Regions from separate parts of the Halalkalibacter sp. HAAS-P013 genome, predicted to be linked through region 3. Evidence: riboswitches for the same ligand, from Rfam matches in the RefSeq annotation. Region 3 holds a riboswitch; each other region holds the start of a gene.
What was found. A riboswitch is a leader RNA that binds a small molecule or an ion and turns the genes downstream of it on or off. The one in region 3 is predicted to bind cobalamin.

Region 1: another riboswitch for cobalamin. It lies ahead of AC1FXP_RS15675 (ribonucleoside-diphosphate reductase subunit alpha); the one in region 3 lies ahead of AC1FXP_RS08050 ((2Fe-2S) ferredoxin domain-containing protein).
Region 2: another riboswitch for cobalamin. It lies ahead of metE (5-methyltetrahydropteroyltriglutamate--homocysteine S-methyltransferase); the one in region 3 lies ahead of AC1FXP_RS08050 ((2Fe-2S) ferredoxin domain-containing protein).

Annotation. Positions count from the first base shown of each region.
Region 1 is NZ_JBWQTU010000011.1:213,940-219,212, reverse strand. Features, by position in the region: gene AC1FXP_RS15690 (alpha/beta hydrolase) at 1-768, shown strand, start outside; gene AC1FXP_RS15685 (YbjQ family protein) at 942-1,262, shown strand; gene AC1FXP_RS15680 (glycine betaine uptake BCCT transporter) at 1,584-3,092, shown strand; cobalamin riboswitch at 3,264-3,460, shown strand; gene AC1FXP_RS15675 (ribonucleoside-diphosphate reductase subunit alpha) at 3,603-5,273, shown strand, end outside.
Region 2 is NZ_JBWQTU010000001.1:539,567-544,839, forward strand. Features, by position in the region: gene AC1FXP_RS02840 (spore germination protein) at 1-77, opposite strand, end outside; gene AC1FXP_RS02845 (VanW family protein) at 232-1,143, opposite strand; gene AC1FXP_RS02850 (cob(I)yrinic acid a,c-diamide adenosyltransferase) at 1,327-1,914, opposite strand; cobalamin riboswitch at 2,154-2,340, shown strand; gene metE (5-methyltetrahydropteroyltriglutamate--homocysteine S-methyltransferase) at 2,463-4,742, shown strand; gene AC1FXP_RS02860 (hypothetical protein) at 4,755-4,928, shown strand; gene AC1FXP_RS02865 (ATP-binding protein) at 5,110-5,273, opposite strand, start outside.
Region 3 is NZ_JBWQTU010000004.1:181,629-186,901, forward strand. Features, by position in the region: gene AC1FXP_RS08035 (nucleoside recognition domain-containing protein) at 1-69, shown strand, start outside; gene AC1FXP_RS08040 ((2Fe-2S) ferredoxin domain-containing protein) at 340-732, shown strand; gene AC1FXP_RS08045 (GTP-binding protein) at 926-2,107, opposite strand; cobalamin riboswitch at 2,455-2,638, shown strand; cobalamin riboswitch at 2,781-2,964, shown strand; gene AC1FXP_RS08050 ((2Fe-2S) ferredoxin domain-containing protein) at 3,101-3,484, shown strand; gene cobJ (precorrin-3B C(17)-methyltransferase) at 3,538-5,175, shown strand; gene AC1FXP_RS08060 (sirohydrochlorin chelatase) at 5,197-5,273, shown strand, end outside.

The sequences.
Region 1 (5,273 bases), on a different contig from region 3:
CTTGCTGCGTTTTTAACGGAAAGTGGATTTGTCGTATTGCGTTATGATAAACGGGGTACGGGGAAGAGTAGGGGGGAGTTCATAAAAACAGGGTTTTGGGATTTAATTGACGATGCCAAGGCTGCACTTCGTTTTCTACAAGGCCAACCAATTGTTGATCAAAATAAGATATTTATACTTGGACATAGTGAAGGATGTATGTTAGCTCCTGAAGTAGCGAAGGGAGAGGGTTTAGCAGGATTAATTTTTGTTGCAGGCGCCGTTCAGTCACTATCCCAAGCTCAAAATTATCAAAGGGAGTTAATTGTAGATTCATTTCAAAATAAAAAAGGGTTAAAAGGAAAACTAATTAGCCTGCTAAAAGTAACTGATAAAGTGAAAAAACAAGGTTTGAAATTTGATCGGAAAGTATCAATGACTAAAAGAGATGTTATTCGTTATCAGGGGGTTAAAATCAATGCAAAATGGTTTAGAGAGCACTATGAGCATGACGCTTATCAAAGCCTAGCAGAAGTAAATTGTCCGATCCTTGCTGTTACAGGCTCTAAAGATGTGCAAGCGACACCTGAACAAGTGTATGAGGTCAAGAAGTATACAACCGTCGAGACGGAAACCCATATTATTAAAGGAATGAATCACATGCTTCGAGATCAAGTTGAGGACGCAGATATTTTGCAGTTGAAAAAAGTATACAAAAATGTCGGAGAAAAGCCATTATCAAAAGAGTTGCTTACGGTTGTGAAAAGTTGGTTAGATCGACGTGTCTGAACGTTGGAAGTATATGGTGATCGTCATTATTGTAGTCAACTTGGTGGAATAGCTCTTTTATTTGTTAATCTAACAGGCTCTAATTGCATTTTGTGTTTATGCTGTTGCCTTAGTTGGGTTACTTGTAATTTTTAAAATTGAACGGAGATAAGAAAAAAAGGAGGAAATGGATTATGATGATAGTGACTACTGAACAAGTAGCAGGCTATGACATAAAAGAGGTATTGGGATATGTCAAAGGTAGCACGATTCAAACGAAGCATATTGGCCGTGATATTACAGCAGGATTAAAAGGAATTGTCGGAGGAGAGATTAAAGGCTACAACGAAATGATGACGGAAGCACGTAAGTTGGCGGTACATCGAATGGTGAAAGAAGCAGAAGAGAAAGGCGGCAATGCAATCATTGGGATGAGAATGCAAACTTCAACCGTTATGACAAATGCAGCGGAGATTATTGCATATGGTACAGCCGTTGTAATCGAGAAAAAGTAATTTCTTTCAAAATGTTCCGCGCATCTAAAGAGAATGGGTGGGGCATTTTTTATTGAAAAATAGTCAAAATTCGGCAACGTGTCGTAGAAAACGATAGAATATCGCCTTTTTTTCTCGTAATTTTAAACAATTATTATGCTGAAGTACAATCAGCTTATAAGATCAGGGCAGATTGCTCAATATGCGTTCATATCATTTTTAATTTTTTTTCGATTTTATGATTTAATAAATAAGTATTTATTGGTAAGTGTTTCTGCAATGAATGTAAATTAGAAAAAGGAAGTGTTTATTATTTCTGATAAAGGTGAAAGTGATAGGTCGATTTTTAAGGTGTCAGTAGGGATTGCGGTCATTTTTGTATTAATTGGAGTTTTGATCCCGAATCAACTAGGGGCAGCAATGACCGTAGCGCAAAGCTTTGTTCTTGAGTCATTTGGTTGGTTTTATCAATTAGTTGCTACATTCTTTCTGTTGTTTGCAATATTCATGATCTTTAGTAAATACGGGAAAATCAAACTTGGAAAACCAGATTCAGAGCCTGAATATAGTCGTCCAGCTTGGTTTGCAATGTTGTTTTCAGCTGGGATGGGTATTGGTCTTCTATTTTATGGCGTATCTGAGCCAATTGCACACTTTTATTCGCCACCTACAGGAGAAGGAAGTACGGAACAGTCAGCAATTGTTGGAATGCGTTATACATGGCTTCATTGGGGATTACATGCTTGGGCCATTTATGCGATTGTCGCATTAGCACTTGCATATCAAAGATTCAGAAAAGACGCGCCAGGTTTAATGAGTGCGACACTTTATCCTGTACTTGGTGAAAAGGTGAAAGGTCCGATTGGACAAACGATTGATGTTGTTGCTGTATTTGCAACTTTGTTTGGGGTAGCAGCGTCACTTGGGTTAGGGTCACAGCAAATAAATGCAGGTCTAGAATATTTGGTGGGGATTCCAAATAATTTTATGGTACAAATGATTATCATGGGTATCATAACTGTTCTTTTCATCATTTCAGCGAATACAGGTATATCTAGAGGGATTAAGTATTTAAGTCTTGCAAACATGTCAATTGCAACGGTATTGTTTTTTGCCATGTTAATTCTCGGTCCGACGTTATTTTTGCTTAATATGTTTACAACGAGTTTAGGAAGTTACTTACAAAATCTCATTCCAATGGGCTTGCGTTTAGCACCTTTTGATGCTGACGAGGCAGCATGGACACAAGGGTGGACGGTCTTTTACTGGGCCTGGTGGGTTTCATGGACTCCATTTGTTGGAATGTTCATAGCTCGAGTGTCTAAAGGGAGAACGATTCGTGAATTTACGGTAGCTGTTCTTCTTGTTCCTTCAGTAGTATGCGCGATCTGGTTTACGGTTTTCGGTGGTACAGGAATTTTTCTTGAGGTCACACAAGGATTAAACGTCTCAGGGCAACCACTTGAAACAGCCCTTTTCTTTGTTTATCAGCAGCTGCCACTTGGGATTATCTTGTCGATCTTAACGGTTGCTTTAATTACAACGTTCTTTGTTACATCAGCAGATTCGGCAACCTTTGTACTAGGAATGCAGACAACGGGAGGAAAGTTAAACCCATCAAACCGAGTGAAGGTCACGTGGGGATTAATATTAGTTGCATCAACGGCTGTATTAATGGCATCAGGTGGATTAGCTGGTCTACAAACAGCAATCATTGTTAGTGCTCTTCCATTATCGTTCATTGTTCTTGCAATGTGTTACGGACTGGTTAAAGAATTAAATCAAGAACTTAAAGGGCAAAGTAAGGAGCCTGAAAAAGAAAGAACACATAAAAGGAAAATAGCTGGTTAGAGTAATGTATTATGTTAAATTACTAGGTTCATCCCGCATGTAATAGATTTGAGGGATGAACCTAGTTTATTATTTAGGAAGATTAAACGGATCTTTTTCCTTGCAACAGGATGAATATTCCTTTAGTATATACAATATATCGTATTAATGATGTGTTCTTACAACTATATATTGATTGCGAAAAATGAACGGTGTCAAATAGACTTAATAGGGAATCTGGTAGAAAGCCAGAACTGCCCCCGCAACTGTAAGTGTCGACGAAATGAGGTACCCACTGTGCTTTTGGTTAGATTTAGCTAACTTGCATGGGAAGGCTCAAAGTAGGGTGAAGCACGAGTCAGGAGACCTGCCGTCATTTTAAAGTCAGCTATCTTCGGGGTGTAAGAAGTGAGACGGCAAAGAAGACCAAAGTGTATTTTGGTCAGATAAGTCTTACTCTTTACGCCGTTTTACGCTCTTTCTCAACTCTCGAGAAAGGGCGTTTTTTATTATCATTAAGGAGGAAGACTAATGAAGAGTACGACAACGACAACGTTATTTGATTATGCATCATCTCAGATTGGCGAATTAATAAGTTTATTTCCAACGCTCGATTTTACGGCTTATAAGGATAAGATTGAACAATCTATCTTCGCTAAAGAAGACATGTCAGAAGACCAGCTTAGTCATTTGCAAGTTTTATCTTCAGTAGAGAGGATTTCGATGGAAGAGCCAGATTGGACGTTTGTCGCAGCGAATGTCCTTTTAAAGCAACTATACAAAAGAGCAGCTCATTCAAGAAGCTATGATGCTAGCTTGAGGTATGGATCTTTTTATCAACTAGTCCAAAAGTTAACGAGGATGGGGATATATTCAGATCAGATCTTGCAGGAGTATTCGAAAGAAGAATTAGAAGAACTTGAACAAGAGATTGTCCCTGAGCGCGATTCGCTGTTTACATACATTGGCTTATTAACATTAGCAGATCGTTATTTAGCTAGATCGCATAGTGGAGAACTGTACGAACTTCCTCAGGAGCGTTTTATGATCATTGCAGCTACGTTAATGGTTAAAGAACCGAAGGAAAAACGATTAGTTCTAATAAAAGAAGCTTACTGGGCCATTTCTAATTTATATATGACGGTGGCAACTCCGACTCTATCAAATGCTGGGAAAAGCTATGGTCAATTATCGAGCTGTTTTATTGATACTGTAGATGATAGTCTCAGAGGAATTTATGACAGTAACACCGATATTGCAACACTGAGTAAGAGCGGTGGGGGGATTGGTGCCTACTTAGGAAAACTACGAAGTCGCGGAAGTGATATTAGAGGCTTTAAAGGAGTATCATCCGGTGTTATCCCATGGATGAAACAACTAAATAACACTGCGGTAAGTGTCGACCAGTTAGGTCAAAGACAGGGGGCAATCAGTGTTTATTTAGATATATGGCACCGCGACATTTTTCATTTCTTGGCTGTCAAATTAAATAATGGCGATGAGAGGCAGCGTACCCATGATTTGTTTACAGGTGTCTGCTTGCCAGATTTATTTATGGAAAAAGTTGAAGCCAGACAAGAGTGGTATTTATTCGATCCTCATACGATACGCCAAACATTAGGTTTTAGTTTAGAAGATTATTATGATGAAGAAAGAGGAAAAGGAAGTTTTCGAGATAAGTACAAAGAGTGTATGGAAGCGGCAAACAACGGATTACTAGGTGAGAAAGGATTCTTGTGGGAAGTTGTTCCAGCCATTGATATTTTCAAAGAAATCTTGAAGAGTCAGCTTGAGACAGGTACGCCATATATGTTCTATAGAGATACTGTGAATCGGACGAACTCCAACCGCCATCAAGGTATGGTTTATTGTAGTAATCTGTGTACAGAGATCACCCAAAACATGAAAGCAACAACAGTGGTCGAGGAAAAAACAGAGGATGGCAAGATTATTGTCGTCAAAGAACCTGGGGATTTTGTTGTATGTAATTTATCATCTATTAATCTAGCAAAAGCAGTAACTGAAGACGTCCTTGAAAGGCTAATCCCAATTCAAGTGCGAATGCTCGATAATGTCATTGATTTAAATAATATTCCAGTTCCGCAAGCCCAAATAACCAATCAAAAGTATCGTTCTATTGGGTTAGGTACATTTGGCTGGCATCACTTACTAGCTCTTAAAGGGATCAAATGGGAATCCGAC
Region 2 (5,273 bases), on a different contig from region 3:
TGTAACGCATCTTGAAGTGTTTCTTTTCGTTTATCTTGAATTTGTTTCAACAGCCATCTTCCAAGCACTTCTATCACCCTTTCCGGATTCCCCTATACATTGTCGCTGTTAGTATGAAATGGAATCGAGGCAATTATGCGGTTGCAAGGTAACATTCTAGTAACAAACTCAATTAAGCTCATCTTCTCTTCCCACAAAAAAAAGAACATAAGCATCTGCAAGCTTACATTCTCAATGTGTATGGACAGACACAAGGACCTCTCCTCGCTCTAAACTGACTTCTGATTTTATTAGTACAGGGTAAGGATGAGGGTTTGTAAACCTAAAATCTGGTCCTCCCCAAGAAACCGTTGCGTCTCTACCTGGTGCTACATAACCAATTTCTCGTGAATGTGTGTATCGCTCTACCATTTCTAAACCAGCTTTATCTACAGCATTAAACAATGTAGAGGATGTTTGACAAATCCCACCACCAATACCGATAACAAACTCTTTATTCACAATTTCTTTCGCTTCTTGATACCCACGCTCTCTCGTCCGCTCTCCAACTGTTTGGTTAAATGAAAACGAGTCACCTGGACCTAATACAATCCCTGAAATAGCCTCTGCCGATAATTTCACGTTTTTTGACCTGCCTGAAATGGCTGGGTTAAAATGCGTTTTAAATTCACCTATCGTTCGTTGATCAATTCCAACTAGATCTTCTTCTGAAACAGAAGGTGCAGTGACAGAAATCGGCATCACCAGATCTCTTGTTCCTGCTTTTAACTCTTGTAATTGTTCAACAAGCTCCTGCTCAGACAAAATCACCCGTTCCTTCCCAGGAGTAAATTCCCCATTTGCAAGGATGCGTGGATTTTCCATCGCCGTGTCTATTTGCATAGCTAACTCTCTAGCTAATTGTTGTAAAGCTTCTTCATCAAGCGAATGACTAGACATATACCCATAGTCATTTAGAACGACATCATGTTGTTCGTCATTCCATTCATCAATTAAATTAAGTTTCCAATATACAGGTTGTTTAAAGCTCAATTCTGACTGAAAATAGGTAGAATGAGCAGCAACAGGTTTAGGTCCTTCAGCCGAAACATCATTACTACACCCAGCTAATAATAAAAGAACAACAAGCCAACTTTTTTTCATCCCATATCCCCCTCTAATTGTTCAAACACATTTACCAATATATGAGAAGAAATATGATTCATTCCAGGCAAATACACAATTTTTGTTATAAATCGAGAACAAACCATACTAAAAAATAGGAAGACACTAAAAAAGTGAAAACCGTACCTTTTTCAGTGGCCTCTCTAATAGTATGGCTTCATTTTACTGCTCTTTCTTTCGTTTTCCTCCTTTAAAAACAATTGCACTTCTTTCATATTCTACATCCTTGACCCCAAGCCTAGCGTTGACGACTCGGGCAATAGCAAAGAAATAATCAGACAATCGGTTTAAATATTTTAACACAATCGGGTTCACCTCTGACCCACGTTGAAGCCTTGTCACATAACGTTCTGCTCTCCTTGTAACCGTTCGACACACGTGAAGAGTAGCCGCGGCATCTGCACCACCAGGTAAAATAAATCTTTCTAATTCAGGAGCCTCTTCAATATAAGCGTCAATACGCTTTTCCAAGAAATCTATCATTTCTTGTTTGGCTTTGTAAGGGTATTCTTTTGTTGCTCTCATCATTGCTAAGTCGCCACCACAATCAAACAATTCATGTTGAATTTTTATTAATTCCATTTTTATATCAGGAAACTGATCTTCATCTAATTGTGCCAGAGCCTGACCGATAAATGAATTCAATTCGTCTGTAGTTCCATATGCAATAACTCGAGTATCATCCTTATCAAGCCTTCCCCCTATGACACTCGTCTTTCCCTCATCTCCTGTACGTGTATATAATTTCATCTAACATCCTCCTTCATCTTATTTATTATCTCAATACAATAATATCTATTATAAAATCGCTTGTTAAAAAATATGTACACTCTACCCTAGATATTAGTATTACCTGAGACTCTCCGTTCATTTTAGTATACATGATTTATTGTTTTTATTCTTTTGTTTCCACTTAAAACGCTAGATTTTCAAATGTAAAAAAAATAACTGTTGACAATCAACCACCTATTAAGCTAAAGTTTAAAACAATTTCATATGTTGAAAATAGGTACTTTGAATGTTGATTCAAGGTTTAAAAGGGAATCCGGTGAAAATCCGGAGCGGTCCCGCCACTGTATTAGAGGAGTTATCATGAATTGTCACTGGCCAATGCTGGGAAGACCATGATGACGTTGATTCTAGAGCCAGGAGACCTGCCTATTTTAACAACACTGCTTTACCTACGGGAGATAGGGAGGTGTTAACAATATATCATTGATTTTCTATGGATATCGTTACCCTATTTTCGGTAAAGGTATCCATTTTTGTCGTTTTTAAAACTATTTAGGAGGCTATTCATGACAACAGTAAAAAGCAGCAATTTAGGTTATCCTCGCATAGGCGAGAACCGCGAATGGAAAAAAACATTAGAAGCATTTTGGGCTTCTACTCTCAATGAGGAAACATTTTTGACACAAATGAAAAAGTACCGCCTGCATCACCTTCAAAAGCAAATAAACAAAGGTATTGATTACATTCCTGTCGGTGATTTCTCTTACTATGATCACGTACTTGATACGGCTTCTATGTTTGGATTAGTGCCGAAACGTTATGCCCATACGTCTGGCCCGGTTTCTTTATCCACTTACTTTGCCATGGCCCGTGGTAACCAAAGGGCACATGCATGCGAAATGACGAAGTGGTTTGACACTAACTATCATTACATCGTTCCAGAAATAGAAGATAAAGAACCTGAATTAGTTGAAAACAAACCGCTTCAGGCATTCTTAGAAGCGAAAAAAGAATTAAATATAATTGGTAAACCCGTTATTCTTGGACCTTTTACTTTCTTAAAACTAGCAAAGGGCTATAAAGAAGAAGAGTTTGCTAGCATCTTAAACAGCTTTGTTCCAGTATATACACAATTGTTATCTGAACTTGCTGATGCAGGAGCGAAACTCGTACAAGTGGATGAACCATATCTTGTAATGGATATAACAAACGAGGAAATGGAGATATTCTCTAGCCTTTACCGTGAAATTGCAACAAACGTACCAAATGTGGATATCATTTTGCAAACGTATTTTGAGTCCGTTTCTCACTATGAAAAATTAGTACAAATTCCTGTTAAAGGAATTGGGCTCGATTTTGTATATGGCTTCAATGAAAACGTTGATGCTATTGAGCGATTCGGCTATCCTGAAGACAAGATTCTAGGGGTAGGGATCATTGATGGAAGGAATATTTGGAGAAGCAACCTGCTTGAAAGCCATCAATTTTTAGCTAGGCTAAACAAGCTTGTTCCGTTTAAAAATCAAATCCTTCAACCATCTTCTAGCTTGCTGCACGTTCCTGTTTGTTTGAAGCATGAAACAGAGCTAGATCCTATTGTTAAAGATGCCTTAGCTTTTGGCGACGAAAAGCTTGATGAGTTACGGTTACTAAGAGATGTAACAAACGACCCAATTCAGTCATCACAATCGTTATTGAACCGTCACCAACAGACGTTTGAAAAGCTAAACCAATCAAATTGGCGTGTGAGAAAGGAAACTGTCGGGCTTCTTACAAAACGAACGAAGAAATTTCAGGAGAGATATCAATTACAAAACCAAAAATGGAATTTACCTCTTCTTCCAACAACAACAATTGGTAGCTTTCCTCAAACTAAGGAGATCAGGAAAGCTCGATTTAAATGGCGAAAAGGCGAACTATCAAATGATACATACGAGGCAAATATCAAGTCCATGATTGAAAGATGGATTCGCATTCAAGAAGAGTTAGATATTGATGTACTCGTACATGGAGAATTTGAACGAAATGATATGGTTGAATTTTTTGGTGAGAAGTTAAATGGATTTGCCTTTTCTAAAAATGGCTGGGTGCAATCATATGGATCACGCTGCGTCAAACCACCAATCATCTTCGGTAACGTATCACTCGATAAACCGATGACGCTTAATGAAACACTTTATGCTCAGTCTCTTACTGATCGCCCAGTTAAAGGAATGTTGACCGGTCCAGTAACGATTTTAAATTGGTCCTTTGTTCGTAACGATATCCCACACCAAGAAGTGGCCTATCAAATTGCAGAAGCTATACTAAAAGAAGTACAATCACTAGAAAATGCGGGAATTACCATGATACAAGTTGATGAGCCCGCTCTAAGAGAAGGTCTTCCATTAAAGAAAGAAAAACATGATACGTATTTAAATTGGGCCGTTGTAGCATTTCGGATGAGCACATCAGATGTAGCGGAAACGACACAAATTCATACACATATGTGTTACAGCGATTTTAATGAAATTATCGAAGCTATAAAAGAACTTGATGCCGATGTTATCTCCATTGAAACATCAAGAAGTCATGCGGAAATAATCTCTGCATTTGAAACAAATGTTTATGACAAAGGTATTGGACTCGGCGTGTACGATATTCACAGTCCTCGTGTTCCAAGTGAAGAAGAAATGACTTCAACTATTGAACGAGCACTGTCGGTTTTACCAGCTGAACTCTTTTGGGTAAATCCAGACTGCGGGTTAAAAACACGTGGTGAAAAAGAAACAGTTGCCACTTTAGAGATCATGGTGAAGGCTGCGAAATCTGCAAGAAATCAGCTAACCAAACAAGTCACTCAATAAAAGGAGCTGCTAATGAGATATGAACTAATCACCTTTTTAAATCAAACAAAAGATGAGAAAGTCATTCTTGCTTTTATTAAAAATATGGACCGCAAGAGCTTACTGACATTATTTCATTATCTCTCATTCACTGATCCGAAAACAAAAGAACGCTGGATTGCTGTTTATTATAAGTTATCGAACTAATAAGGATAAAGAAAGTGGTTGGCTTGATAACAGAGATGGCAATGGCTCCGTTCGCTACGCGCCTTGAGAGGAGAAACCCACTCCTCTCAAGGCTTTAAAAAAATGTAGCGACTCCGCTCATTGCTTCGGGGCTGTCCCAAAAGGTCAAAATCACACCTTTTGGGACAGCCCCTTTTATTACCTAAGATTGTATATTTCCTGGAATGAAGAAGGAAAATGTCGTTCCTTCTTTCATTTTACTGTGAACGGATATATGGCCATCATGCGCTTCGACGATATTTTTCGCAATTGCAAGACCAAGACCTGTCCCTCCACGTCCCCTCGTCCTAGCTTTATCCGCTTTGT
Region 3 (5,273 bases):
ATAAAGCAGGCCATAACATCCCTAGTCTCATCGTTACTTCTAGTGGTGATTTGGAAAGTGTTTTTTTGAGAATGAGAGAAATTTAAAATCGGAGAAAGTTAACAGAGGTTTGATATGGAAAACTATTCAAGCATGAAAGTAATAAATCCTGAGGGGAAAGATGGTGTAATTATTGATGAATGCAATGGTGTTTTAATAATATTATGGGAAGATCATAAGATAGAAGAGTGGTATAGTTGCACAGAGGTTACACAGATAGAAGAGTACTAGGTTATATAAAATAAATCGTAATGATAACTATTATTAATGATATCCTCTAATAAAAAAGGAGCTGAAGAAATGGCTACATGGAATTTGATGGAGACACAACATCACATTCTTATTTGCAATGGAAGTAGCTGCAATAAAGAAGGAGCAGAACAATTAACGCAGTCTATTAGAAACGAGATAAGTTCTAAAGGCTTAGATTCTATGATTCATACATCAAGAACGCTTTGTAATGGACGATGTCAAGATAAGTGTGTTCTGATTACTTATCCTGATGGGAAGTGGTATAAGGAAATGTCTAGTAAGGATGCTCCGCGATTTATTGAATCATTATTGACAGGGAGTTTGCTAGAAGACAAGGTTAGTCATGTATTTGATGGGAGAGGGTTTGAACGAACTAAAGGAACAGTGCTAGGTGTGGAAAAAAATGGGGACCTAGTTAAAAAGGTTTCGAAAAAATTATAGAAGAAAACAAATCATCATTTGTTGCAGTTATTTACTGTCAAAGGATTTGACAAGATGATGATTATGCTTGAAATTATTGAGAACTTAAAATTTTTTTCATTGCTAGTTATTTCGCTAATTTAAAAAAGAGGGGGTGTCTCAAAAGGTCAAAAACAGACCTTTTGAGACACCCCCCATCAAGTAATACGATATTTTATGCTTCTACATATTGAGGAAGCGGATCGTGAAGCTTAGTCCAATCGGAAGCCATCTCAACATCTGTTAATAAACAATGATCAAGGGAATCGCGAATTTCTTCATGGTTCATATCAATACCAATTAGGACTAGTTCGGTCATTCTATCCCCGAATTTTGGATCCCATTTTTCTTGCAGCTCAGGTTCTTCAAGGAGGGCTTGCTCTCTCTCTTCTTCAGGATAAGCTGCCACCCACTCTCCAGCACCTTGAATGGTAACTAAAGATCCTGACTGTGATATCAATCCAGCCATGGAGTTACGTGAAGCAACCCAAATGAACCCTTTTGCACGAACAATATCAACAGGCCAATTTTCCAGCCAGTTCATTAAGCGCTCTGGATGGAATGGTTTTCTACTTCGATAAACGAATGAGGAGACACCATACTCCTCTGTTTCTGGTGTATGTTCTTCATTTAATTCCTTAATCCATCCAGCAGATTGACTCACTGTATCAAAGTCAAATTTACCTGTATTTAAAATAGAAGATAATTCTACCTTAGAGTATGAAGTTGGAATAATATCAGCATCTGCATTTAATTTCCGCAAGAGCCCTAGTAACTCATTTTTATCTACTTCTTTTAACATTTCAACTTTATTAAGAATGATTACATCGGCAAACTCAATCTGATCAACTAGAAGGTCTGAAATTTCGCGAGTGTCATTTTCATCTGTCCCTTCTTTACGGTCAAGCAGCGATTCACCTGATGCATAATCATCCCAAAAGCGGTTCGCATCTACAACCGTCACCATTGTATCAAGCTCGCATTTTTTCGTTAAATCAATCCCTAGTTCTTCATCAATGTACGTAAATGTTTGAGCAACAGGGACAGGCTCACTAATTCCAGAAGATTCGATAACGATATAATCTATATCGCCCGCGTCAACAATTCGTTCTACCTCTTGCATAAGGTCTTCGCGTAGAGTACAGCAAATACAGCCGTTTTGAAGTTCTACTAGTTTTTCTTCTGTTCTGGAAAACCCATTATTTTTCACAAGCTTAGCATCAATATTCACTTCGCTCATGTCATTGACAATAACAGCAACTTTTAGCCCTTCGCGATTGGTTAGGATGTGGTTTAATAGTGTGGTTTTTCCCGAACCTAAATATCCACTTAATACAGTAACTGGAACCTTTTTCATTATATAAATTCTCCTTTTAAACATTTATTGTTAGTTATGGTTAAACAGATTAATTATTTGGATTAAATAGTAATTATTACGATTTGTATTTTATCGTTCTTTTGTTGCTTTGTAAATAGAAGACTTAATTTTTGTCGAATAATTTTTGTGTTAGTTTTTTAGGATTAAAGTATTTGCATTTGTTTGTTATTAAGAGACATCTATGCGTTTGTGTGTAAAATAAAATAACAAAGTTTATTAGGATTAAACTAGTTTGAAAGACAGAATTTTAAAAATCGTAAAAGAATATACTTGCTAAAAATTATAAGAAGTAGTTTAATAGACAATAAATACGAAAAGTTTACAATTTACTTTAAAAAAACAAAGGTGTATAACTACTAGTTATGCTTAAAAGGGAAGAACGGTGTAAATCCGTCACGGTCCCGCCACTGTAATGGGGAATTTCATTGTATAGAGTCACTGAATCAATCGGGAAGGCGCAATGAAATGAAGAACCTAAGTCAGGATACCTGCCTTTGTTTGAAGTGGCTTCAATACCTACGGGTCATGGGTAGAGAAGTGTGGAATAGATGCTACTTATTTTGTATGCTATTTTTTTCTGCACCTCTATTGATTATTGATAGAGGTGCATTTTTATTTGTTTAAAAGGAGGACTTAACTAGATTCATATTAAAATTCAACTGTAAACAAAGGTGTATAACTACTAGTTATGCTTAAAAGGGAAGAACGGTGTAAATCCGTCACGGTCCCGCCACTGTAATGGGGAGTTTCATTGTATAAAGTCACTGAGTGAATCGGGAAGACGCAATGAAATAATGAACCTAAGTCAGGAGACCTGCCTTTGTTTCGAATGGCTTCAATACCTACGGGTTATAGGTAGAGAAGTGTAGAATAAAGGCTACTTATTATGTATGTCATTTATCTCTGCACCTCTATCTATTGGTAGGGGTGCATTTTTAATTTTCTTAAAATGACTGTAGGAGGAATCGATTAATGACTACTTGGAATTTAACGGGTACAAAAAAGCATGTTTTGATTTGCAATGGATCTAGCTGCATGAGAAAGGAAGGGGAAGAAATTACTTTAGCCATTCGTGATGAGATAAAGAATCTGGAATTAGATCAACAAATTCATACATCGCGGACTCGGTGCAATGGTCGCTGTAAGGATGCGTGTGTGGTCATTGTTTACCCTGATGGAAACTGGTACTCCGCTAAGTCAACGGATATCGGGCGTTCGATTATAAGAAATCATCTTGACCCAGCAGTTGATCTAGAAGACTCGTTAATCTATGGCTTTGAAAATGATGAAATGATACGAGCGAATACATCAGCAAGAATTAAGGGCGTTTCTAAAGTGGAAAAAACAAACGTATAGGTTATTCTTGTCAACGAGTTTCTAAGGGGACTTTATCAAGGAGGTATGTAAAAATGCTTGGAAAATTACTTGTCATTGGTTTTGGACCTGGAAGTTTTGAACATATGACGAAAAGAGCACAAGAGGCGATCCAAGAGAGCGATTGTATTATTGGTTATAAAACGTATGTTGAATTAATTCAGCAACTATTAACAGATCAAGAGATCATTAGTACAGGAATGTCAGAAGAAGTAAGTCGAGCTCAAGCAGCGGTTCGACTTGCTGAAGAAGGAAAAAAGGTTGCAGTCATTTCAAGTGGGGATGCAGGAGTATATGGTATGGCTGGACTTGTTTATGAAGTATTAATAGAAAAAGGTTGGACGGAAGATTCGGGAGTCGGTGTGGAGGTTATTCCAGGTATATCAGCAATTAATTCATGTGCTTCACTACTTGGGGCACCTGTTATGCATGATGCCTGTACGATAAGTTTAAGTGATCACTTAACCCCATGGGAGCTGATTGAGAAGCGAATTGAAGCAGCTGCGCAGGCTGATTTTGTAATTAGTTTATATAATCCAAAAAGTGGTCGAAGGACGAGGCAGATTGTGGAGGCTCAAAGAATAATGCTTGAATATCGATCACCGAAAACTCCAGTTGGTCTTGTGAAAAGTGCTTATCGTGATAGAGAAGATATTGTTATTACGAACCTTGAAAATATGTTGAACTACGATATCGGAATGCTTACAACAGTTGTTATTGGAAATTCCTCCACTTTTCTTTATGACAACAAAATGATTACACCAAGGGGATATCAACGAAAGTATACGTTGAATACAACGGAACAACGGCTGAGGCCACATGAGCGTTTACGACATGAAAATGAACCTTGGGCACTGCACCAAGGCAAAAACGATATGGAAATTGCGAAGGTGGAAGCAAGTGCTACTGCAGAGGAAGAAGTTATTCCTAAGGCTTCCTCATTAGAACTTGCTTTAGAGGCTCTTAGTATTGTGAAAGATGGGCCTACTGAAATAAAAGGAACGAAGACTGTAGATAATCCTGTTGTTTCTATTTTTGAATTAGCAGTGAGTCCGGGTGTTGTGAATAAGCAATTTACCGCAAAACAAATGTTGACTCTTGCGGAAGTGGTTGGAGATGGAACGATGGAGTATACGACGCACCATCAAATTCACCTTCGAATTCCAACAACTAGTCCAGAAAACATTACTGAAAAGTTAAAAAGCTCTGGATTTATTCTTGAACCTCTTGGTGATGTCTCACAGGTAAAAGCATGTGATTTTTGTGAAGGCGAGAAAAAAGATTCCATTCCTTATGCAGAAGAGTTGCATCAAAAGTTAAGTGGTCTTGAACTACCGAAAGAGTTAAAAGTTGGATTTAATGGTTGCGGAATGGCTTGTTATGGTGCGGTAAAGGAAGATATTGGTATTGTGTTTCGGAAAGGGAAATTTGATTTGTTTTTAGGAGCTAAAACAGTTGGAAGAACAGCCCATGCTGGTCAGCCAGTCGCAGAGGGCATTGAGCCAGATCAAATTGTTGAGCTCGTTGAAAAAATTGTCCATGAATATAAAGAGAAAGGCCATCCAAATGAACGATTTTTTAAGTACTTTAAACGAGTAGGAAATATTCAAGGTTATACATACAAAGATATGACACCAAAGATTGAAATCGAACCCGCTCCTTGTGGAGACTAAACGACGATAAGGGAGAGTTATATGAAAGCTGTTTTATTAGTAGGGCACGGAAGTAGAGACCATGAAGGAAATGAGCAAGTAAGACATATGATTAAAGA